Regions from separate parts of the Streptomyces roseirectus genome, predicted to be linked through region 3. Evidence: riboswitches for the same ligand, from Rfam matches in the RefSeq annotation. Region 3 holds a riboswitch; each other region holds the start of a gene.
What was found. Region 3 has a riboswitch for cobalamin ahead of IAG44_RS31180 (cobalamin biosynthesis protein). Riboswitches for the same ligand answer to the same signal wherever they lie in the genome.
Positions count from the first base shown of each region.

Region 1 (10,056 bases), 1.0 Mb from region 3:
TCGCGGGGTATTTGCGGCGGTTCAACAATGGGATCGAGGCAATTGGGGGGAGACCGTGGCCTCGGGAGGGGTAGGGGGAGGGTGGAACTGACGCGTTGCCGGGTGCGGGTCGGGTGTGGCTGGTCGCGCAGTTCCCCGCACCCCTCGCGGACCTGCCCCCGCTCCACCGCCTGTGCGTGCGCGCCGTCGGCCTCCCGCGCCGCCGGTCCCGCTCCGGCCTGCACGAACTCACCGCCCTGACGTTCCTCGACCACGGCCTCCGTCTCGACCAGACCGCCGCCGCCCTCTTCACCCGCCCCGACACGGTCCGCTACCGCCTCGCCCGCCTCCAGCGGATCACCGGCGGCTCCCCGGGCAGCGGGGCGGGCGGCCACGCGCAGACGCCGCGCCGGTGGTGGGCGCTGACGACGTGGCTGGGCGGGGACGGGAAAACCCCGGGCGTCCGGCCGGGGGCCAGGGATACGTTGGCGCCGTGACCACGCTTCCCCTCGACACCGACCGGCTGCGGCTGCGCCTCTTCGGACCGGCGGACCTGGACGACCTGTACGCGTACCAGCGGCTGCCGGAGGTGGCGAGGTACCTCTACCGGCCGCCGCTCACCCGGGAGAGGTGCGAGGAGTCGCTGGCGCGGCGGGCGGACGGGACGGGGTGGACGCGGGACGGGGACGATCTGGTGCTCGCGGTGTGCCGGCGGGACGAGCCGGGAGTGGTCGGGGAGATCGTGCTGAAGCTGGCGAGCGCGCGGGCGGCGCAGGCCGAGATCGGGTGGGTCTTCCATCCGGCGTTCGGCGGGCGGGGGTACGCGACGGAGGCGGCGCGCGCGGCGGCCTCTCTCGCCTTCGGCGCCCTGCGCGTCCACCGTCTCTTCGCCCGCCTCGACACCCGCAACACCGGGTCGGTCCGCGTGTGCGAGCGGCTGGGCATGCGCCGCGAGGCGCACCTCGTGGAGAACGACCTCGACGGCGACGAGTGGGGCAGCGAGTACGTGTACGCGCTCCTCGCCCGGGAGTGGCCCGCGCGGGCCGTGTGATAGCTTCCCAAAGCCAGTCGAACCCGTGTGCGCAGGTGGGCGCACGGGTCAGGGAATCCGGTGCGAATCCGGAGCTGACGCGCAGCGGTGAGGGTGACGGGCGGGGCAAGGGCCTGTCGTCACATTCGCGTCGTCCGCCCGTAGGGCGGGCCGGGAGGGGTCTGGTGCGTGCAGCTGCGAGGCGGAGGAGGGAGTCGACGCGGAGCGTCGGCGACCGACGACAACGCCGCAGATGCGCGTGCCAGACCCCTCCCGGCAGACGGGAATGTGACGACAGGCCCTTAGGGCCACTGGACGGCGTTGACGCGGTCCGGGAAGGCGTTCCGGTCGGGTGATCCCGAGTCCGAAGACCTGCTGGCGGCCTGCGGCCGGGTGGACGGTCGGGGGTGGACCGTACGACCGGGCTTCGCGTACGAGCCCTCGACGCCGAAGGAAACGCTGTGCAGTTCGCACGCCCCGCTGCCCTGTTCCTCGTCTGTGCCGTCCTGCTGACCGGCTGCGCCGGCTCCGGTGACGACGCGAAGAGCGCCGCCACGGCGGTGACGCTCACCAACTGCGGGCACGAGGTCACCGTCGACGCGCCGCCGAAGCGGGCGGTCTCCCTCAACCAGGGCACGACGGAGATCATGCTCTCCCTGGGCCTCGCGGACCGCATGGCCGGCACGGCGACGTGGACCGACCCGGTCGAGGGCCCCTTGAAGGAGGAGAACGCGAAGGTCAGGCGCCTCGCGGACAACGCCCCTTCGCTGGAGACGGTCCTGGACGCCGAACCGGACTTCGTGGCCGCCTCGTTCGCCTCCACCCTCGGCAAGGGCGGCGTCGCCCCGAGGGAGCAGTTCGAGAAACTGGGCGTGCCGACCTACCTGTCCCCCTCGGACTGCGTCGGCAAGGACAACGACGGGGACGGCGACGGCGCCCGCACCCAGCCCCTCAAGCTCGACGCGGTCTACGGCGAAGTCCTGGACCTGGCACGGCTGTTCGGCGTCGAGGAGCGCGGCGAAAAACTCGTCGCGGACCTCAAGAAGCGGGTGGCGAAGGCGACTTCGGGCCTCAAGGCCGGCGACGTCGAGGTCATGTACTGGTTCGCGAACTCCCAGTCCCCCTACCTGGCGGGCTGTTGCGGCGCCCCCGGCGCCATCACCCGTGCGCTGGGCGCGAAGAACGTCTTCGACGACACCAAGGACGAATGGCCGCAGGTGGGTTGGGAGACGGTCGCCGACCGCGACCCGGACGTCCTGGTGATCGGTGACCTCACGCGCAGGCAGCAGACCGCCGAGACCGCCGCGAAGAAGATCGAGTTCCTGGAGTCGAACCCGGTCACGAGGAACATGACGGCGGTGAAGAGGAAGCGGTACGTGCTGCTGTCGGGGCAGGCCATGAACCCGACGATCCGCACGGTCGAGGGCATCGAGAAGGTCGCGGCGGCCCTGCGCGCGTACGGCCTGGCGGGATGACGCGCGGTCTGCTGTCCGGCGCGGGCGGTCTCGCCCTGCTGGCCGCCTCGGTCGCGCTGGCGATCACGATCGGCCCGGCGGACATCGCCGTCGGCGACGTGTGGGCGTCGGTCGCCTCCCATCTCGGCTGGGGGCACACGGAGTTGAGCCCGCTGCGGGACGGCATCGTGTGGAACCTGCGGCTGCCGCGCACGCTGCTGGCGGCGGTGTGCGGGGCGGGGCTCGCGATGTGCGGGGCGGTGATGCAGTCGCTGCTGCGCAACCCCCTCGCCGACCCGTTCGTCCTCGGCGTCTCCTCGGGCGCGTCGACGGGCGCGGTCGTGGTGGTCGTGCTCGGCGCGGGCGGCGGGCTGGTGTCGGTGTCGGGCGGCGCGTTCATCGGCGCGGTGCTGTCGTTCGGCCTGGTGCTGCTGCTCAGTCACACGCTGGGCGGGACGACGGACCGGGTGGTCCTCGCGGGCGTCGCGGCGATGCAGTTGTTCTCGGCGCTGACGTCGTTCGTCGTGATGACGGCGGCGGACGCGGAGACCACCAGGGGCGTCCTGTTCTGGCTGCTGGGCTCCCTGAGCGGGGCCGACTGGACGGACGTCTCCGTCGGCGCGGCCGTCCTCGCGGCGGCGCTGCTGGTGTGCGTGGGGCAGGCGCGCACGCTGGACGCGTTCGCGTTCGGCCAGGACGCGGCGGCGTCGCTGGGCGTGTCGGTGGCCCGGACCCGGCTGGTCCTGCTGTGCGCGACGGCCCTGCTGACGGCGGCCCTGGTCAGCTCGGCGGGCGCGATCGGCTTCGTCGGCCTGGTCCTGCCGCACGCGACCCGCGCGCTCACCGGCCCCGGCCACACCCGTCTGCTGCCGGCGACCGCTCTCGCGGGCGCGGTGTTCCTGGTCTGGGTCGACACCCTCGCCCGGACCGTCCTCGCCCCGCAGGAGGTCCCGGTGGGCGTGGTGACGTCGCTGATCGGGGTCCCGGCGTTCGTGGCGGTGCTGTACCGGACGAAGGGGGCGCGATGAGCGGGCTGCGCGCCGAGCGTGTGCGCCGTGCGGTGGGGGGCGCGCTCGTCCTCGACGGGGTCACCCTCACGCCGCGCCCCGGCGAGGTCACCGGCCTCCTCGGACCCAACGGGTCAGGCAAATCAACCCTGTTGCGTGTCCTCGCCGGCGTCCTCGCCCCGGACGCCGGGGTCGTCACCCTCGACGACCGGCCCCTCTCCGAGGCCGGCCGCCGCGCGGTCGCACGCCGGGTCGCCGTCGTCGAACAGCAGGCGGACACCCAGGTCGCGCTGACCATCGTGGACGTCGTCCGCCTGGGCCGCATCCCGCACCGCCGGGCGTGGACACCCGCGACGCCGGACGACGAGCAGGCCGTCCGCACGGCACTGACCCGCACCGGCCTGGCTGACAAGGCAAACCGGCCCTGGCACTCACTGTCCGGCGGCGAACGCCAACGCGTCCACATCGCACGCGCCCTCGCGCAGGCGCCCCGCGAACTCCTCCTGGACGAGCCCACCAACCACCTCGACATCCACCACCAGTTGGCCCTGATGAGCCTGGTCACGGAGCTGAAGGTGACGACGGTCGTAGCCCTGCACGACCTCAACCTCGCCGCGATGTACTGCGATCAGCTGGCGGTCCTCAAACAGGGCCGGGTCGTCGCAGCAGGCACGCCCCGCGAGGTCCTGACGGAGACGCTGGTCGCGGACGTCTACGGGGTCCGCGCGACGATCACCGAGGAAGCCCCGGACGGCCGACCACACATCCGGTTCCTGGGCCCGGTCTGAACGGGGGCCGGTCTGAACGGGGGCCGGCTTGAACGGGGGCCGATCGGGTAACACCGGTCCCAGCGGGGCCGGTTGAGCAAGGCCGGGCCGCGCGAGACCGGGCCCGGTCGCCCCCGGCATCGCGGCCCGCGCCGGGCAACACCAGCCCCAGCCGGGCCGATTGCCCGAGACCGCGCCGCGCGAGGCCGGTTGAACAAGGCCGAGCCGCCGCGCGAGACCGGTTGGGCACGCCCGAAACGCGCGGAGCCGGGAGAGCAAGACCGGGCCGCCGCGCAAGGCCAGGCCGAGGCGCCCCGGCATCGCGACCCGCGCCGGGCAACATCAGCCCCAGCCGGGCCGGTTAGCCGAAGCCGAGCCGCGTGAGACCGGCTGAACACACCCGAGCCACACGGAACCGGCAGAGCGAGGCCGGGCCCAAACTCCCCCGGCATCACGACCCACGCCCGGCAACACCAGCCCCAGCCGGGCCGGTTAGCCGAAGCCGAGCCGCGTGAGACCGGCTGAACACACCCGAGCCACACGGAACCGGCAGAGCCAGGCCGGGCCCAAACTCCCCCGGCATCACGACCCACGCCCGGCAACACCAGCCCCAGCCGGGCCGATTGACCGAAGCCGCGCCGCGCGAGGCCGGTTGAGCACGCCCGAGCCGTGCGGAGCCGGTTGACCGAGGTCGGGCCGCCGCACGAAGCCGGGCCCAGTCGCCCCCGGTGCCGTGGCCCGCGTCGGGCGGTGCGCGCCGGAGTCCGCTCCCCTTTGCCGCCGCGCGCTCTCCCGCCGCCCGCTCCGGCTGTGCTGAGGTCTCAGCACGAGGCACGAAGTACGAAGTACGCGTAGACGCAGCCGAGTTGCGGGAGTCGTCGTGGTGAGCGGTCGGATGGTGGTGCACGCCTTCGCGGGGCAGGGTGATTTCACGCTGGCGCCCCTGCTGAGGGCGTTGGACACGCAGGACGTGATGGAGGAGGCGTTGGAGGAGGTCGGCGCCGAAGGGGACGCGGTGGTCGCGGAGTTCGGGGTGGGCCCGGTCGTCTCGCAGTTGCTGAGCGGCGAGTTGAGAAGCGCGCGGGAGCTGGCGGACGGCCCGCCGGGCACCGCGCAGTACGCGCTGTTCGCGTGCTCGGTGGCCGTCCACCGGGCCCTGTGCCGCGCGGGGCTGGCGCCGGACCGGGTCGTCGGCATGAGCTTCGGCGACATCGCGGCCTGCGTCGCGGCGGGTGTCCTGGACGTCGCGGACGGCGCCCGCGTCGCCTGCCTCGTGGCCCGCGCGCTCACCGGCCACCCGGGCGGCATGCTGCTGGTGGAGGCGCCGGCGGTGGACGGCGACCCGGAGGCCGAGGCGGGCCGGCTCCTCGCGGCCCTGGCCCTGCCCGGACTGGCGCTCGCCTGCGTCAACGACGACCGCCGGATCATCCTCACCGGCCCGCCCGACACCGTCACCCTCGCCGAACAGCTCCTCCTCGGCCTGGCCCTGCCGGTCGTCCGGCTGCGCCTGCCGTTCCTGTGCCACCACCCCGAACTCGGCGCCGACGCGCGGCGGTTCGTCGAGGCGATGCGGGACGTCCGGGTGGGTGCGGCCCGGCTGCCGGTGTACTCCTCGGTGCTGGGGCGGGCGTACCGGCCGGACGACGACGTGCGGGAAGTCCTCTCGTACGGTCTGACGCGGCCCGCGCGGCTGCCGGGGGCGCTGCGGCGGGCGGTGGAGGGCGGTCCGGCGGTCGTGGTGGAGGCGGGTACGGGGAGCGCGCTGACCCGCAGCGCCGGGGAGTTGTTCGCGGGGCGGGACGTCGCGACGGTGGCGGCGCTGTCGGCGGACGGGTTCGCGGAGGTGTCCCATGGCAGGTGACGAGGTCCCCGCGGCCCTGCTGCGCGAAGCCGCCGCTCTGGGCGACGCCGCTCAACTCCTGCGCGACATCGACCGGTTGGCCGATGTCCAGGCGAGGGCCGCGGTCCGGCACCCGGCGCTCTACATGGCGCTGGTCAACCACTACGTCCTGTGCCTGAACGCCGTCGTCTCCTTCGGCACCGACGACGCCTGCCTCAAGCCGTGCCGGGAGGCCCTGGAGGGCGGCGTCGCCAAGGGCGTGTTCCTGGTGACGGAGATCGGCCGCGCGGGCAGTCACCTGGGCGCGCGCACGACCGCCGAATTCGACCCGGTGACACGGGAGTTCGTGATCGACACCCCGGACGCGGACGCCGCGAAGTTCTCCAGCGTGACGCCCGGCGGGGTGCCGACGCTGGGCGCGGTGATCGCCCGGGTGGTGGTCGGCGGGGTGACGCACGGGACGTTCGCGTTCCTCGTGGACCTGACGGACGGCGAGCGGGCCGCGCCCGGCGTGGAGATCTCGGCCCCGCTGACGGCGAGCGCGCTGCCGCTGACGTACGGCCTGATCCGGTTCCGCGACTGCCGGGTGCCGTACGGGCGTTGGCTGTCCGACGGGGCGGCGATCGACACCGACGGCCGCTTCACCGACCCGCTGGGCTCGCCCGGCGCGCGGCTGCGGCGGACCATGTCGGTCGGGCAGGCGCTGTGGGCGACGGTGCCGTCCGCGATGGCCGCCATGTCCCGGCGGGCGGCCGTCTCCGCGCTCCGGTTCGCCAAGCGCCGTCCAACGCCGTCGGGGGAGCCGCTGCTGGCCCATCTCACGCACCGGCGTGCGCTGTTGGGCGCGCTGTCGGGGGCGCACGCGCTGACGTGCGCGGCGGACGCGGCGCTCGCGGCGTGGCGGACGCGGGCGTCGGGCGAGGACGCCGGCGAGGGCGCGCTGTCGCCCTGGGTCGCCGTGGACGCCTCGCTGGCGCTGCTCAAGGCGGCGTCTACGGAGGAGGCGGCGCGGGTCGTCGAGGTGTGCCGGCGCCACTGCGGGCTGGCGGGGTTCCTCGACGTCAACCTGTTGGAGGGGTACCTGGGGGCGGCGCGGGCGTTCACCGTCGCGGGCGGCGACAACGCGCTGATCTTCCTGGACACGGGGCGCGCGACGCTCACCGGCGTGCGCGGCGAAGAGCCGGTGATCCCCAGGGAGTTGACGGACCCGGCGTGGTGGCCGAGCGTGGCCCGCGCGCACGAGCTGCGGCTCGCGGCGGACGCCTCGCCCGATCACCTGCCCCGCCTCAAAGAACTCGGCGAGGCGACGGCGGCGACCCTGCTCGCGGGCACTCTGACGGCCCACCCGCTCGCCGTCCTCTTCGGCCTCCTCCAGGCCGACCGCCTCGCCGGACGCCTCGTCGCCACCGGCACCCTCACCCCCGACGACGTACGCGCCCTCCCCGACGCCATCGACCGCCTCTGCGCCGACCTCGCTCCTCGACTGGACGCGCTCACCGCCCCCTTCGACACCGAGGGCGCCGCTCCCCCGCTCGGCGCCCCGGACTACGCGACGGCCCTGTGGAACAACTTCGCCCCGTAACGGGTCACTTGGCGAACTCGTTGGCCTGGAGTTCGCGCACCACCACGTCGCAGGGGAACTCCACCCGCAGCAGCACCTCCTTGAGGCGCCGGGTCACCTGGTCGCGGATCGTCTGGCTGGCCTCGCGCGCGGTGACGTGCAGCCGGTACCGCTGCCGTCCGACGCCACCGCGCCCGGCGTCGGCGTGCACGATCTCGGTCCGCACGTGCAGCACACCGGGCAGCGCGCCCACCAACTCCCGTACCCAGCGCAGCGATACGCGGTCGCCGTTGATGACGACGAAGTCGGAGAGCCGACCGCAGAAGAACAGGTGGCCGCTGTCGTCGACGCGGAACACGTCGCCGGTGGCGACGGTGTCGGCGGCGACGAGTCCGCGCCGGCCGGCGGCGCCGTGGCCGACGCGGCGGACCATCGCGGTGGGTGTGGTCACGAGCAGTTCGCCCTTGGCGCCCTCGCCGCGCACGGCGACCTCGACGCCGGGCAGGGGGAGGCCGACGGAGGTGAGGCGTTCGGGGGGTTCGCGGTGGGCGGCGAGGGTGGAGACACGGGGTCCCGCCTCGGTGAGACCGTAGGTGAGGTACAGCTCGCCGCCCCGGTGGCGGGCGAGGAGTTCCTTGACGTGGGTGGCTTCGAGGGCGTCGCCGCCGACGGTCAAGACCCGTAAGGAGGAGGGGAGTTCGTAGGTGTCGTCGAGGAACGAGCGGACCAGGGACGGGGAGAGGGAGGAGACGGTGACGCCGTGCCGCAGCAGGCCCTCGCGGTAGGCGGCGGGGTCGAACGGGGGTCCGCTCAGGACGAGTCTGGCGCCGGTCACGATCCCGGCGAGGGCCTGGGCGACGAGCGTGAAGGAGTAGTGCATGGGGAGGTTGAGCCAGACGGTGTCGGTGCCGCGCAGCCCGATCGCCTCGGCGTGCCGGCGCGCGTTGTCGAAGAGCGCGGAGACCCGGTGCAGACAGCCGCTGGCCGTACCGGAGTTGCCGGAGGTCATGACGATGGCCTGGCCGGGTTCGTACAGGCGCGGGTGGCCGGTGGCGATGCGGCGGACGACGAAGCCGGGGGCGGTGGTGGCGAGCGCGGCGGCGCCGAGGGCGTCGGCGACGATGCGGCGGCGGTGTTCGGGGCAGACGCGGGGCAGCAGGACGGGGACGAGGCCCGCGTAGTGGGCGGCGAGGAAGGCGGTGAGCTGGGTGTGGGCGTCGGTGACGGCGATGAGGACCGGGCTGCCGGGGGTGAGGCCGGCGGCCGCGAACGCCTCCCGCACGTCCGCGAGTCCGAGCCGGCGCACCGGCTGCCCGGTGTCGGTGTCGACGCGGGTGGAGAGGTAGTCGGCCACCTGTTCCTCGGGCGGCGTGAGGATGCTCAACGTCAACTGCCTTTCGTGGTCGGCTTGATGAGCAGCAGCAGTCGTACGTACGCGCGGGACGCGTCCGGCGGGATCGGCCGGACGGGAGAAAGGGGGTCGCCGGCTCGGGCAAGAGAAAAGGCAGACAGCCGAAGCGGTGCGCACCCACGGTCACCAGGCGTCACCGGATGGTGACCTCTCCCAGTCAAACCACCTGATCGCCGCCTGTAAAGGACGCGTGGTCGGCATTGCGGCGCGCGCCGACGGGCGGGTGTCCGTCCCGTGCGTCGGGCACCCCCGTGGGGTGCGCCCCCGGCTCGCGCGGGGCGGGGTGTGAGCCGTACTGCTTCGCGCGCGCCTCGCCCGGTGTCGCGGTCCTGTGCGAGAACGTCAGGAGCGGCGCCGGGCGGATCACCGGATCCTGTCCCCTCCTCGGCCGGTACGGACCCGTGCGGCGCCGCCCCTCGACTCCCGTTCCCGAAGGGCCTCGTGATGAACGCATCGGTCGGCGTCGTCGGCGCCGGTTCCTATCTGCCGCGGCGCCGCCGCACCAACGACGAGGTCGCGCCGGCGGCCGGGGTGTCCGCGGAGTGGATAGCGGCCAGGACGGGGGTGCTGGCCCGGCACGCGGCGGCGCCCGACGAGGCCGCGTCGGACCTGGGCGCGGCGGCCCTCAAGTCGGCGCTCGCGGCGGCCCACTTGGAGGTGGAACAGCTCGGTCTGATCGTCGCGGCGACCTCCACGCCGGACGAGCTGGGCCCGGCGACGGCGTGCCGGGTGCAGGCGCTGGTGGGGGCGCGGCACGCGGTGGCGCTGGACGTGACGGCGGCCTGCTCGGGCTGGCTGTTCGGGGCGCGGGTGGCCCGCGACTGGCTGGCCGGCGACCCCTCGGCCCGCTATGCGGCGGTGGTCGGCGTGGAGACGTACTCGAAGTTCGTGGATCCCGCCGACCGCGCGACCGCGTCCCTGTTCGGCGACGGCGCGGCGGCCACCCTCCTCGGTCCGGTCGCCGACGGCTTCGGGTTCGGCCCGTTCACGCTCGGTTCGGACGGCCG
Region 1 covers NZ_CP060828.1:8,295,242-8,305,297, reverse strand. Annotated here, with positions in the region: gene IAG44_RS35915 (MarR family winged helix-turn-helix transcriptional regulator) at 1-74, shown strand, start outside; gene IAG44_RS35910 (helix-turn-helix domain-containing protein) at 96-476, shown strand; gene IAG44_RS35905 (GNAT family N-acetyltransferase) at 473-1,030, shown strand; cobalamin riboswitch at 1,041-1,165, shown strand; gene IAG44_RS35900 (ABC transporter substrate-binding protein) at 1,471-2,484, shown strand; gene IAG44_RS35895 (FecCD family ABC transporter permease) at 2,481-3,491, shown strand; gene IAG44_RS35890 (ABC transporter ATP-binding protein) at 3,488-4,258, shown strand; gene IAG44_RS35885 (ACP S-malonyltransferase) at 5,121-6,098, shown strand; gene IAG44_RS35880 (acyl-CoA dehydrogenase family protein) at 6,088-7,659, shown strand; gene IAG44_RS35875 (class I adenylate-forming enzyme family protein) at 7,664-9,028, opposite strand; gene IAG44_RS35870 (3-oxoacyl-ACP synthase III family protein) at 9,494-10,056, shown strand, end outside.
Region 1: linked by a shared signal. The riboswitch ahead of IAG44_RS35900 (ABC transporter substrate-binding protein) and the one ahead of IAG44_RS31180 (cobalamin biosynthesis protein) in region 3 are both predicted to bind cobalamin.

Region 2 (10,056 bases), 970 kb from region 3:
TCAGCGCCTTCATCCCGTAGATCACCAGCGGGATGACCATCAGCGTGGAGACCAGGTAGCCCAGCCACAGCGGGAGCCCGAGGCCCAGCTTCAGGCCCTGGGCCATGATCGACCCCTCCAGCGCGAAGAAGATGAACGTGAAGCTCGCGAAGATGACGCTGGTCAGCACCGACCCGTAGTACCCGAACCCGGAGCCCCGCGTGATCAGGTCCAGGTCGATGTTGTAGCGCGCCCCGTAGTACGCCAGCGGGAACCCGGTGACGAAGATGACGACGGCGGCCACGGCGATCGCCACGAGCGCGTTGCCGGTGCCGTGCGCGAGCCCGATGCCGGCGCCGATCGAGAAGTCCGCCATGTAGGCGATCCCGCCCAGCGCGGTCGTCGCCACGACCATCGGCGTCCAGCGCCGGTAACTGCGCGGCGCGAACCGGAGGGTGTAGTCCTCCAGCGTCTCCTTGGTGGCCTGATCGGTGCCCGGTGGTTCTTCGCGTACGTCCACTTGCGGCTCGACGCTCATACGACGTCTCCTTGCGGGGTCGGGGACAGATGTCCCGCGTGACGGCGTCGGCAGTGCGGGGCACGGAGGGACGGTAGGCAGAGGGTGTTACCCCTAAATACTTCCCGTATGAAGGAGATGTTTCGCCGGACGAGGGGACGCGCACGTGACATCGCGTGCCGGCCGAGGGTCCCCGGAGAACACCGGGGACCCTCGTCACGCCGTCAGGACAGTTCTGCCCGGACCCTCCTCGCCGCTGTCACCAGGTTCTCCAGGGAGGCCCGGGTCTCCGGCCAGCCCCTGGTCTTGAGGCCGCAGTCGGGGTTGGCCCAGAGGCGGGTGGCGGGGATCGAGGCGAGGGCGGTGCGGAGGAGGGTGGTGGTTTCCTCGGGGGTGGGGACGCGGGGGGAGTGGATGTCGTAGACGCCGGGGCCGGCCTCGCGGGGGTAGGCGTGGGCGGCGAGTTCACGGGCGACGCGCATGTGGGAGCGGGCGGCCTCCAGGCTGATGACGTCGGCGTCGAGGTCGTCGATGGCCTGGACGACGTCGCCGAACTCGGCGTAGCACATGTGGGTGTGGATCTGGGTCTCGGGGCGGACGCCGCTGGTCGCGAGGCGGAACGCCGCGGTCGCCCAGGCGAGGTAGTCCGCGCGGTCGGCCGAGCGCAGCGGGAGCGTTTCGCGCAGGGCGGGTTCGTCGACCTGGATGATCGAACTTCCCGATGATTCAAGGTCGTTGACCTCGTCTCGCAGGGCAAGAGCGACTTGGCGGGCGGTGGTGGCGAGCGGCTGGTCGTCGCGGACGAAGGACCAGGCGAGCATCGTCACCGGGCCGGTCAGCATGCCCTTGACCGGGCGGGAGGTGAGGGACTGGGCGTACGAGGTCCAGCGGACGGTCATCGGCTCGGGCCGGGAGACGTCCCCGGCGAGGATCGGCGGCCGGACGTAGCGGGTGCCGTACGACTGGACCCAGCCGTGCCGCGTCGAGAGGTACCCGGTGAGCTGTTCGGCGAAGTACTGGACCATGTCGTCGCGTTCGGGCTCGCCGTGCACCAGCACGTCGAGACCGGCCTTCTCCTGGAAGGCGATCACCTCGCGGATCTCCGCCGCGATCCGCTCCTCGTACCCGGCGTGCGAGATCCGCCCGGCCCTCAGGTCGGCGCGCGCGGTGCGCAGTTCGGGGGTCTGCGGGAACGACCCGATGGTGGTCGTCGGCAGCGCGGGCAGCCCGAGGAGCGCGCGCTGCGCCACCGTCCGCTCGTGGTAGGGCTGCGCCCGGCGCGTGTCGGCCCCGGTGACGGCGGCGGCGCGGGCGCGCACCTCCGGGTCGCGGGTGATCGGCGAGGCCGCGCGGGAGGCGAGGTCGGCGTGGTTGGCGGCGAGCGCGGCGGCGATGGTGTCGACGCCCCGGGAGAGGCCGCGGGCCAGGGTGACGACCTCGGCGGTCTTCTGCCGGGCGAAGGCGAGCCAGCGCAGGATCTGCGGGTCGACGTCGCGCTCGGCGGCGGTGTCGAGGGGGACGTGCAGCAGCGAGCAGGAGGCGGCGACGTCGACCCGGTCCGCGAGCCCGAGGAGGGTGCCCAGCAGGGAGAGCGACTTCGACAGGTCGTTCACCCAGACGTTGCGCCCGTCGACCACCCCCGCGACCAGCCGCTTGCCGGGCAGCCCGCCGACGGCGGCGAGGTCGTCGAGGGTGCCGGGGCGGGTGAAGTCGAGGGCGATCCCCTCGACGGGCGCCTCGGCCAGCACCGGGAGCGCTTCGCCGGGCCGGTCGAAGTACGTCGTGACCAGCAGCTGCGGCCGGTCGGCGAGGGCGCCCAGGTCACGGTAGGCGCGCGCGGCGGCGTTCAGCTCGGCCGGGGTGCGGTCCTGGACGAGGGCGGGCTCGTCGAGCTGGACCCAGCCGGCGCCGGCCGCGCGCAGCTCGGCGAGGATCTGGGCGTACACGGGCAGGAGCCGGTCGAGGAGGGTGAGCGGCTGGAAACCGGCGTCGGTGCCGGGCGCGGGCTTGGCCAGCAGCAGGTAGGTGACCGGGCCGAGCAGGACCGGGCGCGCGGTGAGACCGAGCGCGAGCGCTTCCCCCAGCTCGGTGAGCTGCTTGGCGGGGTGGGCGGTGAAGACGGTGTCGGGGCCCAACTCGGGGACCAGGTAGTGGTAGTTGGTGTCGAACCACTTGGTCATCTCCAGCGGCGGCGCGTCCTGCGTGCCGCGCGCCATGGCGAAGTAGCGCTCCAGCGGGTCGTCGACTCCCGCGTGGCGGGCGGGGACCGCCCCGACCATGACGCTGGTGTCGAGGACGTGGTCGTAGTACGAGAAGTCGCCGGTCGGCACCTCGTCGAGGCCGGCGTCGGCGAGGGCGCGCCAGGTGGCGGCGCGCAGGTCGGCGGCGGTGGCGTGGAGGGCGTCCGCGCCGACGCGGCCCTTCCAGTAGCCCTCGACCGCCTTCTTCAGCTCCCGGTTCCGGCCCTGCCGGGGGTAGCCGTACAGGGTTGCCGCGGCTGCGGGTTTCGTGGTCACGGAGATCTCCTTCACGAGACGATTCCCTGAGGTCCCGGCGACGGGACGCGGGCATGAAGGAGCGGACGGCCCTGTGGCCGCCTCCACGCCGACCCACCCGCGAGGTCACCGGAACTCCGCGCGTGACGTCGCCACACGCGGGCAGTCGGCAGGTCTTCGGACTCGCGGGCACACCTCGTACGAGACGAGGCACCTACTGGCCGTCGCTTCCCAGGTCCGTGCGGACCCAGTGCGTATGACGGCGGTCGTTCCCGCTCACCGCTGCGGGGCAGTCCCGGATTCCCACCGGGTTCCCTCTTGCGACGCGGCCCGTCTGGCTGACGGGGCGAACCGGCTGCGGTGATCAGCGTACGGGGCGCGGGCGCCGTGGGGGAGGGGCGATTTCCGGAAGCGGACACATCTGATAGCCGTCTATTGGTTATGTGATCCTGGTCTCACTATCGAAACGGTTGAGTTTCGCTAGCGGGGTGTGTAGCGTCTGCTGAGTACGAAACCGTTTCGTTCGCGAGACGCCCGATCATCTCATCGGAGCACGCCCCCATGTCACAGACCACCCAGACGCCGGACACGACGTCACTCACCAAGACAGCCGAGGAACCCGCGTCCCGTCACCGCTGGTGGGTCCTCGCGATGATCGGCATAGCCCAGCTGATGGTCACCCTGGACGCGACGATCGTGAACATCGCGATGCCGTCCGCCCAGGCCGACCTCGGTTTCTCCGACGGCGACCGCACCTGGATCGTCACCGCCTACTCCCTCGCCTTCGGCAGCCTCCTGCTGCTCGGCGGACGCATCGCCGACCTCTTCGGCCGCAAGGTCGCCTTCCTCGTCGGCGTCGGCGGCTTCGCCGCGGCCTCCGCGCTGGCCGGCGCCGCCACCAACTTCGAGGTCCTGGTCGTCGGCCGCACCCTCCAGGGCCTGTTCGGCGCGCTGCTCGCGCCCGCCGCCCTCTCGCTGCTGACCACCACCTTCACCGACGCCAAGGAACGCGCCCGCGCCTTCGGCATCTACGGCGCCATCGCCGGCTCCGGCGCGGCCGTCGGCCTGCTGCTCGGCGGCGTGCTCACCGAATACCTCGACTGGCGCTGGACCCTCTACGTCAACCTCGTCCTCGCCGTGATCCCCCTGGCCGGCGGCTGGATCCTGCTCAAGCGCACCGCCCGCGAACCCGGCGCCAAGCTCGACATCCCCGGCACCGTCCTGGTCACCGCCGGACTCTTCGCCGTCGTCTACGGCTTCTCCATGGCCGAGTCCCACGACTGGTCCTCGCCGCGCTCCTGGGGCTTCCTGACCGTCGGCGGACTGCTGCTGATCGCGTTCACCTGGTGGCAGACCAAGGCCGAGCACCCGCTGCTCCCGCTGCGCGTCCTGCTCGACCGCGACCGCGGCGCCTCCTTCGCCGTCATGCTGATCTCCAGCGCCGGCATGTTCGGCGTCTTCCTCTTCCTGACCTACTACCTCCAGCTCAGCCTCGGCTTCTCCGCCGTCAAGACCGGGCTCGCGTTCCTGCCGATGGTCGGCGCGCTGATGGTCTCCGCGACCGTCGCGACCAGCTTCCTCGTCCCCCGGATCGGCCCGAAGACCATCGTCCCGCTCGGCATGGCGCTCGGCGCCGTCGGCCTGGTCTGGATGACGGACCTCGGCCTGGACAGCACCTACGTCACCCACGTCATGCCGCCGCTGATCGTCACCGGCCTCGGCATCGGCCTGGTCATGGCGCCCGCCATGTCCCTGGCGACCAGCGGAGTCGCCGCCCACGACGCGGGCGTCGCCTCGGCCGCCGTCAACACCATGCAGCAGATCGGCGGCTCCATCGGCACCGCCCTGCTCAACACCCTCGCCGCCAGCGCCGCCACGAACTACATGGACGGCAAGAACCCGGGCGACAAGCTCGTCCAGGCGCACGCCGCGCTGGAGTCCTACTCCACCGCCTACTGGTGGTCGGCCGGCTTCTTCGCGGTCGGCGCGGTCATCACGCTGCTGCTCTACCGCAGCGGCGTCCCGAAGGCCGACGAGAACGCGGCCCCCACGGTCCACATGTGAGCGGCATGTGGTGAGCCGCACCCACTGAGCGGAGGGTGCGGACGACGGGCCCGGTGTCTGGGGAGACACCGGGCCCTTTTACGTGCGCGGGCTTTTACGCGGCGGCGTGCCAGGTGAGAGGTGGGCAAGAGCCCCCGTCTTTATTTGCGTATCGACGCAAGAAGGTGCAGACTCGTCGCGTCGGGCCTGGTCATGGGCTCGCGGCACCGCACCATCACTTCGCATCACTTCACTGCGCATCACGAACGGAGGCGGCCATGAACGCGGAACCTCCCAGTCCGAGCCGCCCTCAGGGCACCCGCTGACCCCCTTTTTTTTCTCCCCTCTTCAGAGGCCCCGTGATGCTGATCCGTACCGGCAAGCGCCCCGCGCTGTCCCGCTTCTCCTGGGTGGACGCGGCCGTCGCCGCCGCCGTCCTCGTCCTGCTCTACATCGTCCTGCGCGTCGGCCAGGGCACGACCGTCGCCTTCGACACCCACGCGGACGTCCACGTCGACACCGACCCCGCCCGCCTCCCCTACGACGCGGCGCGCTCCCTGCTCAGGATGTTCGCGGCGCTCGCCGCCTCCGTCGTCTTCACCTTCGGCTACGCCTACGCGGCGGCCAAGAGCCGCAGGCTGGAGCGGGTCCTGATCCCGGCCCTCGACATCCTCCAGTCGGTGCCGGTGCTCGGGTTCCTCACCATCGCGGTGACCGGGTTCATCGCGCTGTTCCCCGGCTCGATGCTCGGCCTGGAGTTCGCCTCGATCTTCGCGATCTTCACCTCGCAGGCATGGAACATGACCTTCGGGTTCTACTCCTCGCTGACCTCGCTCCCGCGTGAACTCGACGAACTGTCACGGTCGTTCGGGTTCACCCGCTGGATGCGGTTCTGGAAGGTCGAACTGCCCTCCGGGATGATCGGCCTCGTCTGGAACGGCATGATGAGCTTCGGCGGCGGCTGGTTCTTCCTCGTCGCCTCCGAGGCGATCAGCGTCAACAACAAGCAGTACGCGCTGCCCGGCGTCGGCTCCTACGCGGGCGCCGCCATCGCCGACGGCGACCTCGGCAAGGTCGGCTGGGCGATCCTCACCATGGCCGTCATGGTCATCGGCGTCAACTTCCTCTTCTGGCGCCCCCTCACCGCCTGGGCCGAACGCTTCAAGAACGAACAGTCCGAGGCCGGCGAGGTCCAGAAGTCCCTCGTCCTCGACCTCCTGCGCCGCTCCCACTGGCCCCGCCTCCTCGCCAAGGCCCTGCGCCCCGTCTGGCACGCGCTCAGCGCCGCCGCCCGCGTGTTCGGCCGCGACGACCGGCCCCTCACCGTCGACCCGGCCCGCCGGCGCACCGGGGACATCGTCTTCACCGTCGTCGCCGGCGGCCTCATCCTGTGGGGCCTCGCCGACCTCGCCCGCTACCTGAACGACCGCACCGGACTCGGCGTCTTCGGCGAACCGCTGCTGCTCGGGCTCGCGACGTTCGTCCGCGTGATCGTCCTCGTCGCGCTCGCCACCGTCGTCTGGGTGCCGATCGGCGTGAAGATCGGGTTCTCGCCGAGGCTGACCCGGATCGCGCAGCCCATCGTCCAGGTGCTGGCCTCGTTCCCCGCCAACTTCCTCTTCCCGCTGGCGGTCTGGTTCTTCCTGAAGACCGGGCTGTCCATCAATATCGGCGGCACGCTGCTGATGGCGCTCGGCGCCCAGTGGTACATCCTCTTCAACACCATCGCCGGCGCCATGGCCATCCCGACCGACCTGCGCGAGGCCATGGACGACCTCGGCGTCACCGGCCTCCAGCGCTGGAAGCGGCTCATCCTGCCGGGGATCTTCCCCGCGTACGTCACCGGCGGCATCACCGCGTCGGGCGGCGCCTGGAACGCGTCGATCGTCTCCGAGGTCGTCACCTTCGGCGGGACGACGCTGACGGCGACCGGGCTCGGCGCGTACATCGCGCAGGCCACCGCGCGCGGCGACAACCCGCACCTGCTGGCCGGGGTCGCGGTGATGAGCGTCTACGTCGTCGCGCTCAACCGGCTGCTGTGGCGCCGCCTTTACCGGCTGGCGGAGACCCGCTACTCGCTCTGAGCGCCCGCCGCCCCCTGAACTTCCCTGAATCCTCCGTGCTTGGGAGCAACGTCATGACCAACGACCTCCTCCTCGAAACCGTCGGCCTCACCAAGTCCTACGCCGGCGCCGACGGCGAACTCCCCGTCCTGTCCGGCATCGACCTCCAGGTCCGCGCGGGCGAAGTCGTCGCCCTGCTCGGCAAGTCGGGCTCCGGCAAGTCGACGCTGCTGCGCTGCCTCGCCGGACTCGTGCCCGCCAGCTCCGGCACCGTCACCTACAAGGGGACCCCGCTGACCGGGGCCAACCCCGGTACCGCGATGGTGTTCCAGACGTTCGCGCTGCTGCCCTGGCTCACCGTCCAGCAGAACGTCGAACTCGGCCTGGAGGCCAAGGGGATCGGGCCGGCCGAACGCGCCGAGGCCGCCCGGCAGGCCATCGAGCTGATCGGCCTCGACGGCTTCGAGTCCGCCTACCCCAAGGAGCTGTCCGGCGGGATGCGCCAACGCGTGGGGTTCGCGCGGGCGTTGGTCGTCGAACCGGACGTCCTCATGATGGACGAGCCGTTCTCCGCGCTCGACGTCCTCACCGCCGAGAACCTGCGCGGGGAGCTGATGGAGCTGTGGGAGTCGGGCCGCTTCCCGACCCGGGCCATCGTCCTCGTCACGCACAACATCGAGGAGGCCGTGCTGATGGCCGACCGGATCGTCGTCCTCGGCGCCCGGCCGTACGGCACGATCCGCGAGGTGTTCGAGGTGGGCCTGGAACGTCCCCGGGACCGTGACTCGGCGGCGTTCGAGGAGATCGTCGACCGGGTGTACCGCACGATGACCGGCCGGCAGAAGGAGGGCCGCGTCCCCGGCCGCCACGAGACCGCCGACAAGCGCACGCCCGCGAACACGCCCCTGCCGCCGGCCAGCGTCGACGGACTCTCCGGGCTCGCCGAACTCGTCCTCAGCCGGGGCGGCGCCTGCGACCTCGCGGACCTCGCCGACGACCTCGGCCTGGAGATCGACGACCTCCTTCCCCAGGTCGACGCGCTCGACCTGCTCGGCTTCGGCACCGTCACCGGCGACGACCTGCTCCTCACGGAGACCGGGACGGCGTTCGCGGACGCCGACGTCCAGGAGTCCAAGCGGATCTTCGCCGCGGCCGCCGTCCACGCGCCCCTGGTCAGGCTGATCACCAGCAGCCTCCAGCAGAACCCCCGGGGAACCCTGCGCGCCGGGTTCTTCCGCGATCTGCTGGCCCACCACTTCACCAGCGAACAGGTCACCCGCCAACTGGAGACCGCGACGGACTGGGGGCGGTACGCGGAGCTGTACGCGTACGACGCGGAGCCGCAGGAGTACCGGGCGGAGGAGGTCAGTGCCCGGTGACCGGCCGCGCGGCGCGGGACTTCCCCCGCGCCCGCGCCTTCTCCGGCACCGGGCGCGCGGCGGCACCGGTCTCCTCGGGGCCGTCGTCCGGGGCCGCCGACGCCTCGTCGGCGGCCAGGACCGCGCCCTCCAGCAGGGCGCGGACCCGGGGGCCGGTGGCGCGGTAGAAGATGCGGGTGCCCTCGCGGCGGGAGTCGACGAGGCCGGCGGCGCGCAGGCGGGCGAGGTGCTGGGAGGTCGCCGCGACGTGCGCCCCGATCAGCTCGGCGAGCTTGCTGACCGGCAGTTCGCGCTCGGTGAGCGCCCACAGCAGCCGGTAGCGGGACGCGTCGCCGACCGCCTTCAGCACGGCGACGACCTGCTCCGCCCGCTCCTCGTCCCAGGACCCTACTTGCGCTTCCATGCAAGTAGGGTACCGGGCGAAGACACGGCGCGGCGCGCCGAGTTGCCCACGCCTACGCGCGGTCCAGCTCGCGCGACGACTGCGGCTGGGCCGGCGTCGGAGCCGGGGCGCCGAACAGCACGGCCCGCAGCACGGGCGGCGCGAACAGGGCCGTGACGGGCTCGGCGAGCGTCAGCACGGCACGGAACGCGCGGCCCACGACGGGATCGCCGGGGGAGCGGTCCGTGACCCGGCGCAGATACCAGCCCGAGACCCGGTCGGCGGGCCTTATGGCGGCGGCGGTGCCGACAGCGCCCGGCATCTGGCGGTCCGCGCCCGCGGAGATGTCCCACGCCTGCCGGGACGCCGCGAGGAGCACCCGCTGCACCCGCCGCGTCGTGGGCGTCCGCCGGCCCGTCCCGGCGAGGGCGTCCCGCAGGGCGACCGCGCTCATCGCGGCGATCGCCATGCCCTGCCCGTAGATCGGGTTGAACGTGCACAGCGCGTCGCCGGTGGCGAGGAACCCGGCCGGCGTCCCCGGCAGGTCGTAGCGGCGCCGGACGTTCGAGGTGCGCCGGAAGCCGAACGGCGGCGTCAGCGGCTCGGCCTCCGCCAGCCACCGGTCGAGCAGCGGATGCCCGAGCCGCTTGGTGTACGCGACGAACTCCTCGTCCCCCGTGGGCGGTTCGTCGCCGCGCAGCCCTGACACGATCACCAGGTGCGTGCCGTCCTCCAGCGGCAGCGCGCCCCCGCCGTGGATCTGCTCGGGGCTGGGGTAGACGTAGTAGCCCACGGTGTCGGCGTCGAGCTGGATGCCCCCCTCGCCCCGGTAGATCCGCGAGGCGTAGGCGAGCCCGGTGTCGATGGTCTCCTCATGGACGGCGCCCGCGCCCAGCTCCGTCAGCCACTGCGGCGCCTTGGTGCCGGCGCCCGACGCGTCGACCACCAAGTCCGCCGCCAGGTCCCGCAGTCCGGCCCCCGCACCCTCGGCGCGGTCCCGCACGCGCACACCCCGCACCCGCGCGGAATCCCCGAGGAACCCGACGACGTCCGTCCCCTCCAGCACCTCGATCGCCGGATCGGCGAGCACCCGGCGGCGCACCAGCTCCTCCAACTGCCCCCGGGAACCGGTGAAGATGTGCGTCGACGCCGGGAACCGGCGCAGCCAGTGGCCGTTCTGCCACAGCGCCATGTCCGA
Region 2 covers NZ_CP060828.1:8,224,664-8,234,719, forward strand. Annotated here, with positions in the region: gene IAG44_RS35565 (allantoin permease) at 1-517, opposite strand, end outside; gene metE (5-methyltetrahydropteroyltriglutamate--homocysteine S-methyltransferase) at 721-3,012, opposite strand; cobalamin riboswitch at 3,143-3,362, opposite strand; gene IAG44_RS35575 (MFS transporter) at 3,553-5,055, shown strand; gene IAG44_RS35580 (ABC transporter permease) at 5,397-7,118, shown strand; gene IAG44_RS35585 (ABC transporter ATP-binding protein) at 7,172-8,476, shown strand; gene IAG44_RS35590 (ArsR/SmtB family transcription factor) at 8,463-8,879, opposite strand; gene IAG44_RS35595 (FAD-dependent oxidoreductase) at 8,932-10,056, opposite strand, start outside.
Region 2: linked by a shared signal. The riboswitch ahead of metE (5-methyltetrahydropteroyltriglutamate--homocysteine S-methyltransferase) and the one ahead of IAG44_RS31180 (cobalamin biosynthesis protein) in region 3 are both predicted to bind cobalamin.

Region 3 (10,056 bases):
AGGTCACGGGTGAGGGTGACCTGGCCGGCCGCCGTGCCGTGGACCGTCAGGCGCGGTTCGGTCGGCAGGGGGCGGCCGGGCGGGGCCTTCAGCGCGGCGTCGCTCGCCACCCGGCCCACGGCGACGCTCGCCGCGCCGGCTGCCACTGCTGCGGAGACGGCGACGGCCGTCGCTCTGACTGGGCGCACCCGTCCAGTGTCCGGGTGGTTCGCGGGTGGGGCCAGTGGACGTCCGGGGCCGTCAGGGCGTCGCCCGCTGGCCGTAGCGGCTCAGTTTGTCGCCCGCTTCCCGTACCTGGTCCGGGGTCAGGAGGCTCGGGGTGCGGCCGGGGACCGAGGAGGCGAGGAGCCAGAGGCGGGCCATCCATTCGAGTTGCGCGGAGTCGTTGAAGGCGCGCTCCAGGGTGGGGGCGTACGCCAGGGTGCCGTGGTTCTGGATCAGGCACGCCGTGCGCCCCTCCAGGGCCGTCCGGATGTGCTCGGCGAGCTGTTCGGTTCCGTAGGTCGCGTAGGGGGCGACGCGGACGGGGCCGCCGAGGGCGCCGGTCATGTAGTGGACCGGGGGGAGTTCGGGGACCAGGGTGGAGACGGCCGTGGCGTGGACGGAGTGGGTGTGGACGACGGCGCCGGCGTCGGTCGCGCGGTAGACCGTGAGGTGCATGGGGAGTTCGCTGGTCGGCTTCAGGGTGCCGAGGACCTGGTGGCCGTCGAGGTCGACACCGGTGATGTCGTCGGGGCCCAGGCGGTCGTAGGGGACGCCGGTGGGGGTGACGAGGACCACCTCGCCGACGCGGACCGACACGTTTCCTGACGTCCCCACGACCAGTCCGTCGGTGACCGTGCGGCGGGCCGTGGCGGTGAGGTCCCGCCACGCGGCGGCCTCTTCGGGGCGTGCTCGTCTCTGCTCTGCCATACGGGGGATTCTGCCGGGGTGGGCGCGCGTAGACAGTCCTGCCCTGAGCGACACCGTGACGCCCTGTTCAGTTCATCTTCCGTTCACCCAGGTTTCCTACGGTCGACCGGCCAATGACTTCGAACGATTGCCTGGGTAAATGGAAAACTTCTCGCTGATCCTCGCGATAGTGGTGATCACCGCTCTCGCGTTCGATTTCACGAACGGTTTCCACGACACCGCCAACGCGATGGCCACCACCATCTCGACCGGCGCACTGAGGCCCAAGGTGGCGGTGGCCATGTCCGCCGCGCTCAACCTTGTGGGAGCGTTTCTCTCCGTGGAGGTCGCCAACACGATCTCCAAGGGGCTCGTCGACGAAAGCGGTATACGTCCCGAGGTGATCTTCGCCGCCCTCGTCGGCGCGATCCTCTGGAATCTGCTGACCTGGCTGGTGGGCCTGCCCTCCAGCTCCTCGCACGCCCTCATGGGCGGCCTGATCGGCGCCACGCTGGCCTCGGCCGGCTCGGGCGCGGTGCACGGTGACGTGCTGGTCACGAAGGTGCTGATCCCGGCGGTCGCCGCCCCGATCGTCGCCGGTCTCGCCGCGATGCTCGCCACGCGGCTCTCGTACACCCTGGGCAGGAAGGCCGAAGGCAAGGCCGCCGAGAAGAGCTACCGGTTCGGGCAGATCGCCTCGGCCGGCCTGGTCTCCCTCGCGCACGGCACGAACGACGCGCAGAAGACGATGGGCATCATCACCCTCGCGCTCGTCGCGGGCGGCTCCCTCGCGCCCGACTCGGACCCGCCCACCTGGGTCATCCTCTCCGCGGGCCTCGCGATCGCGCTGGGCACCTACCTGGGCGGCTGGCGCATCATCCGCACGATGGGCAAGGGCCTCACCGACCTCCAGCCGCAGCAGGGCTTCGCGGCGCAGACGTCCGCCGCGACGGTCATCCTCGCCTCCTCCCACCTGGGCTTCTCCCTCTCCACCACGCACGCGGTCTCCGGGTCCGTGATGGGCGCGGGGCTCGGCCGCAAGGGCGGGGTCGTGCGCTGGTCGACGGCCACGCGCATGTTCGTCGCCTGGGGGCTGACGCTGCCGGCCGCCGCGCTGGTCGGCGCGCTCGCCGAGACCGTCACGGACCTCGGGGACTGGGGCACGGCCGCCGTCGCCGTCTTCCTCGTCGCCTCCAGCGCGGCGATCTGGAAGATCTCGCGGCGCGAGGTCGTCGACCACAACAACGTCAACGACACGGACGACGACGGCGCGGGTGCCGCGAGCGGGTCCGACGCCGGTACCGACGCCGGTGAGATCAAGGTCGTCATCCCCTCCCCCGTCGCCACCACCGACCCGGCCGCTCCCCCGGCCGCGACCGTCTGACCCCGAAGGACACCGCAACCATGAAGATCGACTGGTCCGCACTCGGCTCCGTCTTCGGTGTCAGCCTCGTCGTCACCGTCGGGCTCGTGACCCTCTTCACCCTCGGCGTGATGGGCCTGTCCCGGCACGAGCGGGCGCAGGCCGACGGCGGCTCGGCGGCGCTCGCGGTCACGGGCGCGTACGCGTGCTTCGCGGCGTGCCTGGGGGCCGTGGCGTACGGCATCAGCCTCATCGTGGCCTGAGCCGCACGGCGCCTTCCCAAACCCCGCACGGTGTATGCCGTGCGGGGTTTCATGTGGGGTTCTGCACACTCCGCTCTCGCAGGTCAACGGTGAGTTGACGGCTGTTTGAGGGGCGTGGTGGACTGCCGGGGCCATGTACGGCGGCCAGGGAGGAAGACCGGTGCGAATCCGGCGCGGTCCCGCCACTGTGACCGGGGTAGTCATCCCCGGGAGCCAGGAACTCCCACCGCCGGTCTCGTCGAACCAGGGCGTGGACACCCTGAGTGAGGACATAACGCGATGCTCGGCCGCCGTTTGAGGTACCGCCCCCGACCGCTGCCCGCCCCCGCGGCCGGCTGAGCCGATGGGTGCCGATCGCCTCTACGCGTACGGCGCCGCCGCCGGACTCCTCGGTGACCTGGTGCTCGGCGATCCCCGCCGGGGGCATCCGGTCGCCGCGTTCGGGCGTGCCGCGGGCGCTGTGGAGAAGGCGCTGTGGCGCGACCACCGGGGGTGGGGTGCGCTGCACACGGCCGTCTGCGCGGGCGGCGCGGTCCTGCTCGGCGCGGCGGCCTCCGCTGCCGTACGCCGCTCCCCCGCCGCTTCCCTCGCCCTGACCGGCGCCGCCACCTGGGCGGTCGTCGGCGGCACCTCGCTGGCGCGCGAGGCCCGGCACATCGGGCGGGCGCTGGAGGCCGGGGACGTCGAGGCGGCGCGGGCCCGGCTGCCGCACCTGTGCGGGCGCGACCCGCAGGCGCTGGACGCGGACGGGATCGCGCGGGCCGTCGTGGAGTCGGTCGCCGAGAACACGTCCGACGCGGTCGTGGGCGCGCTGGTGTGGGGGGCCGTCGGCGGAGTGCCGGGGCTGCTCGGGTTCCGGGCCGTCAACACGCTCGACGCGATGGTCGGGCACAAGTCGCCCCGCCTGCGGCGGTTCGGGTGGGCGTCCGCGCGTCTCGACGACGTCGCCGGGTGGCCGGGGGCGCGGCTGACGGCCGTGCTGGCCTGTGCCGCCGGGGACGATCCCCGGGGGGCCGTACGGGCGTGGCGGGCGGACGCCGGGAAGCATCCGAGCCCCAACGCCGGGCCCGTGGAGGCGTCGTTCGCCGGGGCGCTCGGGGTGCGGATGGGCGGCACGCTGTCGTACGCGGGGCGGGTGGAGCACCGGCCCGTGCTGAACGGGGACGGGCGGGCCGTCGGCGTGCCGGACATCGAGCGGGCGGTGCGGCTGTCCCGCCGGGTGAGCTGGCTGGCGCTGGGGGCGACGGTCGCCGGGCGGATGGTGGCCGGGGCGGCGTTGAGCGGGGGTTCGGGGCGAGGGGCGGCTGGGGCCTCATCGGCTGGGAGCCCGCGGCGGGGCTCGGGCACGGCGGCACGTGCGGTGTGCGCGGCCCTGGTGGCGGGTGCTGCCCCGGCCGGGACAGCCCGCGCGGGCCTCGCTTCGGGTGCCGCGCGGAACGGTGTCGGGGTGGCGCCTGTTGTGGGCTTGTGGCGCGGGATGGGTGCGCGGTTCTTCGACAAGGGGGGTGACGTATGAGTGGCGGACTGCTGGTCGCCGGGACCACCTCGGACGCCGGGAAGAGTGTCGTCACGGCGGGGATCTGCCGGTGGCTGGTGCGGCAGGGGGTGAAGGTCGCGCCGTTCAAGGCGCAGAACATGTCGCTGAACTCCTTCGTGACGCGGGAGGGGGCGGAGATCGGGCGGGCGCAGGCCATGCAGGCGCAGGCGTGCCGGATCGAGCCGTCGGCGCTGATGAACCCCGTGCTGCTGAAGCCCGGCGGGGAGCGGAGCAGTCAGGTCGTGCTGATGGGGAAGCCCGTCGGCGAGATGGACGCGCGCCGGTATCACGGGGGGCGGCAGGAGCAGTTGCTCGGGACCGTGCTGGAGTGCCTGGCCGAGCTGCGGGCCACGCATGACGCCGTCATCTGCGAGGGTGCGGGGTCGCCGGCGGAGATCAACCTGCGGCGGACCGACATCGTCAACATGGGCATCGCCCGCAACGCGGGGCTGCCGGTGCTGGTGGTGGGCGACATCGACCGGGGTGGGGTCTTCGCCTCGTTCTTCGGGACGGTCGCGCTGCTGGCGCCGGAGGACCAGGCGCTGGTCGCGGGGTTCCTGGTGAACAAGTTCCGGGGCGATGTGTCGCTGCTGGAACCGGGGTTGGAGATGCTGCGCGGGCTGACCGGACGGTCGTCGTACGGGGTGCTGCCGTTCCGCGCGGGCCTCGGGATCGACGAGGAGGACGGCATGGCGGTGTCCCTGCGGGGCGCCGTCCGCGAGTCGTCGCTCGCGCCGCCGGTCGGCGAGGACGTGCTGCGGGTCGCCGTCTGCGCGGTGCCGCTGATGTCGAACTTCACGGACGTCGACGCGCTCGCCGCCGAACCCGGCGTCGTCGTGCGGTTCGTGGACCGGCCGGAAGAACTCGCCGACGCGGACCTGGTCGTCGTCCCCGGAACGCGCGGGACGGTGAAGGCACTTGAGTGGCTGCGGGAGCGGGGGCTGGCGACCGAGCTGGCGCGCCGGGCCGCCGCGGGGCGGCCGGTGCTGGGGATCTGCGGCGGTTTCCAGCTGCTCGGCGAGCGGATCGAGGACGACGTCGAGTCGCGCGCCGGAGTCGTCGACGGGCTCGGACTGCTGCCCGTGCGGGTGCGGTTCGCCCGCGAGAAGACCCTGACCCGGCCGGTGGGCGAGGCCCTGGGCGAGCGGGTCGAGGGGTACGAGATCCACCACGGGGTCGCCTCCGTCGACGGTGGTGAACCCTTCCTGGACGGCTGCCGGGTCGGCGCCGTCTGGGGTACGCACTGGCACGGTTCGCTGGAGTCGGACGGCTTCCGGCGGGCCTTTCTGCGGGAGGTGGCGGCCACCGCGGGCCGCCGCTTCGTGCCCGCCGCCGACACCTCCTTCGCCGACCTGCGCGAGCGACAGCTCGATCTGCTCGGCGACCTGATCGAACAGCACGCGGACACCGACGCGCTCTGGCGGCTCATCGAGTCCGGAGCACCGCAAGGACTGCCCTTCATCCCCCCAGGAGCGCCCGCATGAGCACAGTGTTGTTGTTGTCGACCGCCGACACGGACCTGCTGGCGGCCCGCGCCTGCGGCGCCCCGTACCGGATCGGTAACCCGACACGCGTGGACGTTGCCGAGGAGCTGCCGGCGCTGATCGAGGGCGCCGACATCGCCGTCGTCCGCCTCCTCGGCGGCAAGCGGGCGTGGGAGGACGGGCTCGCGGCGCTCAAGTCGGCGGGGATTCCCACCGTGTTGCTGGGCGGCGAGGCCGTGCCGGACGCGGAGCTGATGGCCGAGTCGTCGGTGCCCGCCGGGGTCGTGGCGGAGGCGCTGCGCTACCTCGTCGAGGGCGGGCCCGCGAACCTCGTCGAGCTGGCCCGGTTCCTGTCCGACACCGTGCTGCTGACCGGTGAGGGCTTCGAAGAGCCGCAGAAGATGCCGGAGTTCGGGGTTCACGGGTCCTACGAGGTGCGGGAGGGCCGGCCGACCGTCGGCGTGCTCTTCTACCGGGCCCACGAGCTGAGCGGCAACACCGGCTTCGTCGACACGCTGTGCGACGCGATCGAGGCGCGCGGCGCCAACGCCCTTCCCGTGTACTGCGGTTCGCTGCGCGGCGCGGACGCCGGGCTCTACGAACTCCTGGGCGGGGCCGACGCGTTGGTGGCGACGGTCCTCGCGGCGGGCGGCACGCACGCCTCGGAGGCGTCGGCCGGCGGCGACGAGGAGGCGTGGGACATCGGCGCGCTCGCCGACCTCGACGTCCCTGTGCTGCAAGGGCTTTGCCTGACGTCGTCGCGGGAGACGTGGGACGCCAGCGACGCCGCGCTCTCCCCCATGGACGCGGCGATGCAGGTCGCGATCCCCGAGTTCGACGGGCGGCTCATCACCGTCCCGTTCTCCTTCAAGGAGCAGGGCCCGGACGACGTCCCCGTGTACGTCGCCGACCCCGAGCGGGCCGGGCGGGTCGCCGGAATCGCCGTCAGGCACGCGCGGTTGAGGCACAAGCCGAACGCGGAGAAGCGCGTCGCGCTGGTGTTCACCGCCTACCCGACGAAGCACTCCCGGGTCGGCAACGCGGTCGGCCTGGACACGCCCGCGTCGGCGGTGCGGGTGCTGGACGCGCTGCGGGACGCCGGGTACGGGGTGAGCGGATACCCGTCCGAGGGCGACGAGTTGATCCACCGGCTCATCGAGGCGGGCGGGCACGACGTCGAGTGGCTGACCGAGGAGCAGTTGGCGTCGGCGCCCGCGCGGGTGCCGCTGGCCGACTACCAGGCGTGGTTCGACAAGCTGGACCCGGAGTTGCGGGACGCGATGACCGAGGCGTGGGGCGAGCCGCCGGGGTCGCTGTACGTCGACGGGGACGACATCGTTCTCGCCTCCCTCCAGTTCGGGAACGTCGTCGTGATGATCCAGCCGCCGCGCGGGTTCGGGGAGAACCCCATCGCGATCTACCACGACCCGGACATGCCGCCATCGCACCACTACATGGCCGCGTACCGCTGGCTGGACAACTCGTTCGGCGCCGACGCGATCGTCCACATGGGCAAGCACGGCACGATGGAGTGGCTGCCGGGCAAGGGCCTTGGTCTGAGCGGGGGTTGTGCGCCGGACGCCGTGCTGGGTGAACTGCCGCTGATCTACCCGTTCATCGTCAACGACCCCGGCGAGGGGACGCAGGCGAAGCGGCGCGGGCACGCGACCGTGGTGGACCACCTGGTGCCGCCGATGGCGCGCGCGGACACCTACGGGGACCTCGCGAAGCTGGAGCAACTGCTCGACGAGTACGCGCTCGTGAGCGATCTCGACCCGGTGAAGGCACCGGCCGTGCGGGCGCAGATCTGGACGCTCGTGAAGGCCGCCGAGCTGCACCACGACCTGCATGTGGACGAGCAGCCGGACGACGACGACTTCGACGAGTTCGTCATGCATATCGACGGCTACCTCTGCGAGATCAAGGACGTGCAGATCCGCGACGGGCTGCACATCCTCGGCGGCGGGCCGGTCGACGAGGCCCGTGTGAACCTCGTCCTCGCCGTGCTGCGGGCCTCGCAGGTGTGGGGCGGTCAAGCGAACGCGCTGCCGGGGCTGCGGTCCGCCTTCGCGGCCCATTTCGGGCTGGTGGAGAAGGAGTTGCTGGCCGAGCCGGGGGCCGCGGTGAAGGTGCCGGTCGAGCTGAGCGAGCTGGTGGAGGGGCCGGCGCGGACCGCCGCCGACGCGATCGACCTGCTGGAGCAGCTGTGCCGACGGGTCGCCGTCGGGATGGAGGAGCGGGGCTGGTCCGTGGCGGGCGTGCCCGCTCTGGTGCGTGAGGTGATCGGTACCGAACTGCCGGACGCCGTGGCCGTGTTGACGTTCGCCTGCGAGGAGGTCGTGCCCCGGCTCGCCCGGACGACGGACGAGATCGGGCACATCCTGCGGGCGCTGGACGGGGGTTACGTGCCCGCCGGGCCCTCCGGGTCGCCGACGCGCGGTCTCGTCAACGTCCTGCCGACCGGCCGGAACTTCTACTCCGTCGACCCCAAGGCCATTCCCTCGCGGCTGAGTTGGGAGGTCGGGCAAGCGCTCGCGGACTCGCTCGTGCAGCGGTACCTCGCGGACACCGGGGAGTACCCGAAGTCCGTGGGGCTGACGGTGTGGGGGACGTCCGCGATGCGGACCCAGGGCGACGACATCGCCGAGATCCTCGCGCTGCTGGGGTGCCGGCCGGTGTGGGACGACGCGTCGCGCCGCGTGACCGGGTTCGAGGTCGTCTCGCTGGAGGAGCTGGGGCGGCCCCGCATCGACGTCACCGTCCGCATCTCCGGCTTCTTCCGGGACGCGTTCCCGCACGTCGTGGGGCTCCTCGACGACGCGGTGCGTGCCGTGGCCGAGCTGGACGAGCCCGCCTCGGGGAACTTCGTGCGCGCGCACGTCGACGAGGACACGGCCGAGCACGGCGACCGACGCCGGGCCACCGCCCGTATCTTCGGTTCCAAGCCGGGGGCTTACGGCGCCGGGTTGCTGCCGCTGATCGACGCCCGCAACTGGCGCTCGGACGCGGATCTCGCCGAGGTGTACGCGGTGTGGGGCGGTTACGCGTACGGGCGGGGGCTGGACGGGCGCGCGGCTCGGGGGGACATGGAGACGGCGTTCAAGCGGATCGCGGTCGCGGCGAAGAACGTGGATACGCGAGAGCACGACCTCGTCGACGCCGACGACTACTTCCAGTACCACGGCGGCATGGTCGCCATGGTCCGCCACCTCACCGGGGCCAACCCCGAGGCGTACGTGGGGGATTCGGCGACGCCGGACCAGGTGAAGACGCGCACGCTCGGCGAGGAGACGCACCGCGTGTTCCGGGCCCGGGTGGTCAACCCGCGCTGGATGGCGGCGATGCGGCGGCACGGGTACAAGGGTGCTTTCGAGATGGCCGCGACCGTGGACTACCTGTTCGGGTACGACGCGACGGCGGGCGTGGTCGACGACTGGATGTACGAGAAGCTGTCGGCCGAGTACGTCTTCGACCCGGAGAACCGGGACTTCATGAAGAAGTCCAACCCGTGGGCGCTGCGCGGGATCACCGAGCGGCTGCTTGAGGCGGCCGACCGTGGGCTGTGGGCGGAGCCCGACGCGGACACGCTGGAGCGGCTGCGTGCCACGTATCTGGAGCTGGAAGGCGACTTGGAGGGCGACCAGTGAGTACTCCGTTTCCGTTCACGGCAGTTGTGGGGCAGGACGATCTGCGGCTCGCGTTGTTGTTGAACGCGGTGTCGCCCGCTGTGGGCGGTGTGCTCGTGCGCGGCGAGAAGGGGACCGCGAAGAGCACTGCCGTGCGGGCGCTTTCGGCGTTGTTGCCGGAGGTGTCGGTGGTCGCGGGGTGTCGGTTCTCCTGTGATCCGGCCTCTCCTGATCCGGCTTGCCCTGATGGGCCGCATGAGGTCGGCGGGGGTGCTCAACGGGCCGCTCGGATGGTTGAGTTGCCTGTCGGGGCGTCCGAGGATCGGCTTGTGGGGGCGCTGGATATCGAGCGGGCGCTCGCCGAGGGGGTGAAGGCTTTCGAGCCTGGGCTGCTGGCCGATGCGCATCGCGGGATTCTGTACGTCGACGAGGTCAACCTGCTGCATGACCATCTTGTCGACCTGCTGCTCGATGCCGCTGCCATGGGGGCGTCGTACGTCGAGCGTGAGGGTGTGTCCGTGCGGCATGCCGCTCGGTTCCTGCTCGTGGGGACGATGAATCCCGAAGAGGGGGAACTGCGGCCGCAGTTGCTCGACCGGTTCGGGCTGACCGTCGAGGTCGCCGCTTCCCGGGAGCCCGATCAGCGCGTCGAGGTCGTGCGGCGTCGGCTTGCCTACGACGACAATCCGGCGGAGTTCGCGGCGCGTTGGGCCGACGAGGAGCGTGCCGTGCGGCAACGGATCGTCGCGGCCCGGGAGTTGTTGCCGTCGGTGCGGCTGGGCGACGGGGCGTTGCGGCAGATCGCGGCGACCTGTGCGGCGTTCGAGGTCGACGGGATGCGGGCGGACATCGTGATGGCCAGGACCGCTACCGCGTTGGCCGCTTGGGCGGG
Region 3 covers NZ_CP060828.1:7,256,601-7,266,656, reverse strand. Annotated here, with positions in the region: gene IAG44_RS31200 (alpha/beta hydrolase) at 1-188, opposite strand, end outside; gene IAG44_RS31195 (class II aldolase/adducin family protein) at 241-912, opposite strand; gene IAG44_RS31190 (inorganic phosphate transporter) at 1,052-2,275, shown strand; gene IAG44_RS31185 (hypothetical protein) at 2,296-2,517, shown strand; cobalamin riboswitch at 2,619-2,759, shown strand; partial or broken gene IAG44_RS31180 (cobalamin biosynthesis protein) at 2,861-3,814, shown strand; gene IAG44_RS31175 (cobyric acid synthase) at 4,030-5,538, shown strand; gene cobN (cobaltochelatase subunit CobN) at 5,535-9,185, shown strand; gene IAG44_RS31165 (putative cobaltochelatase) at 9,182-10,056, shown strand, end outside.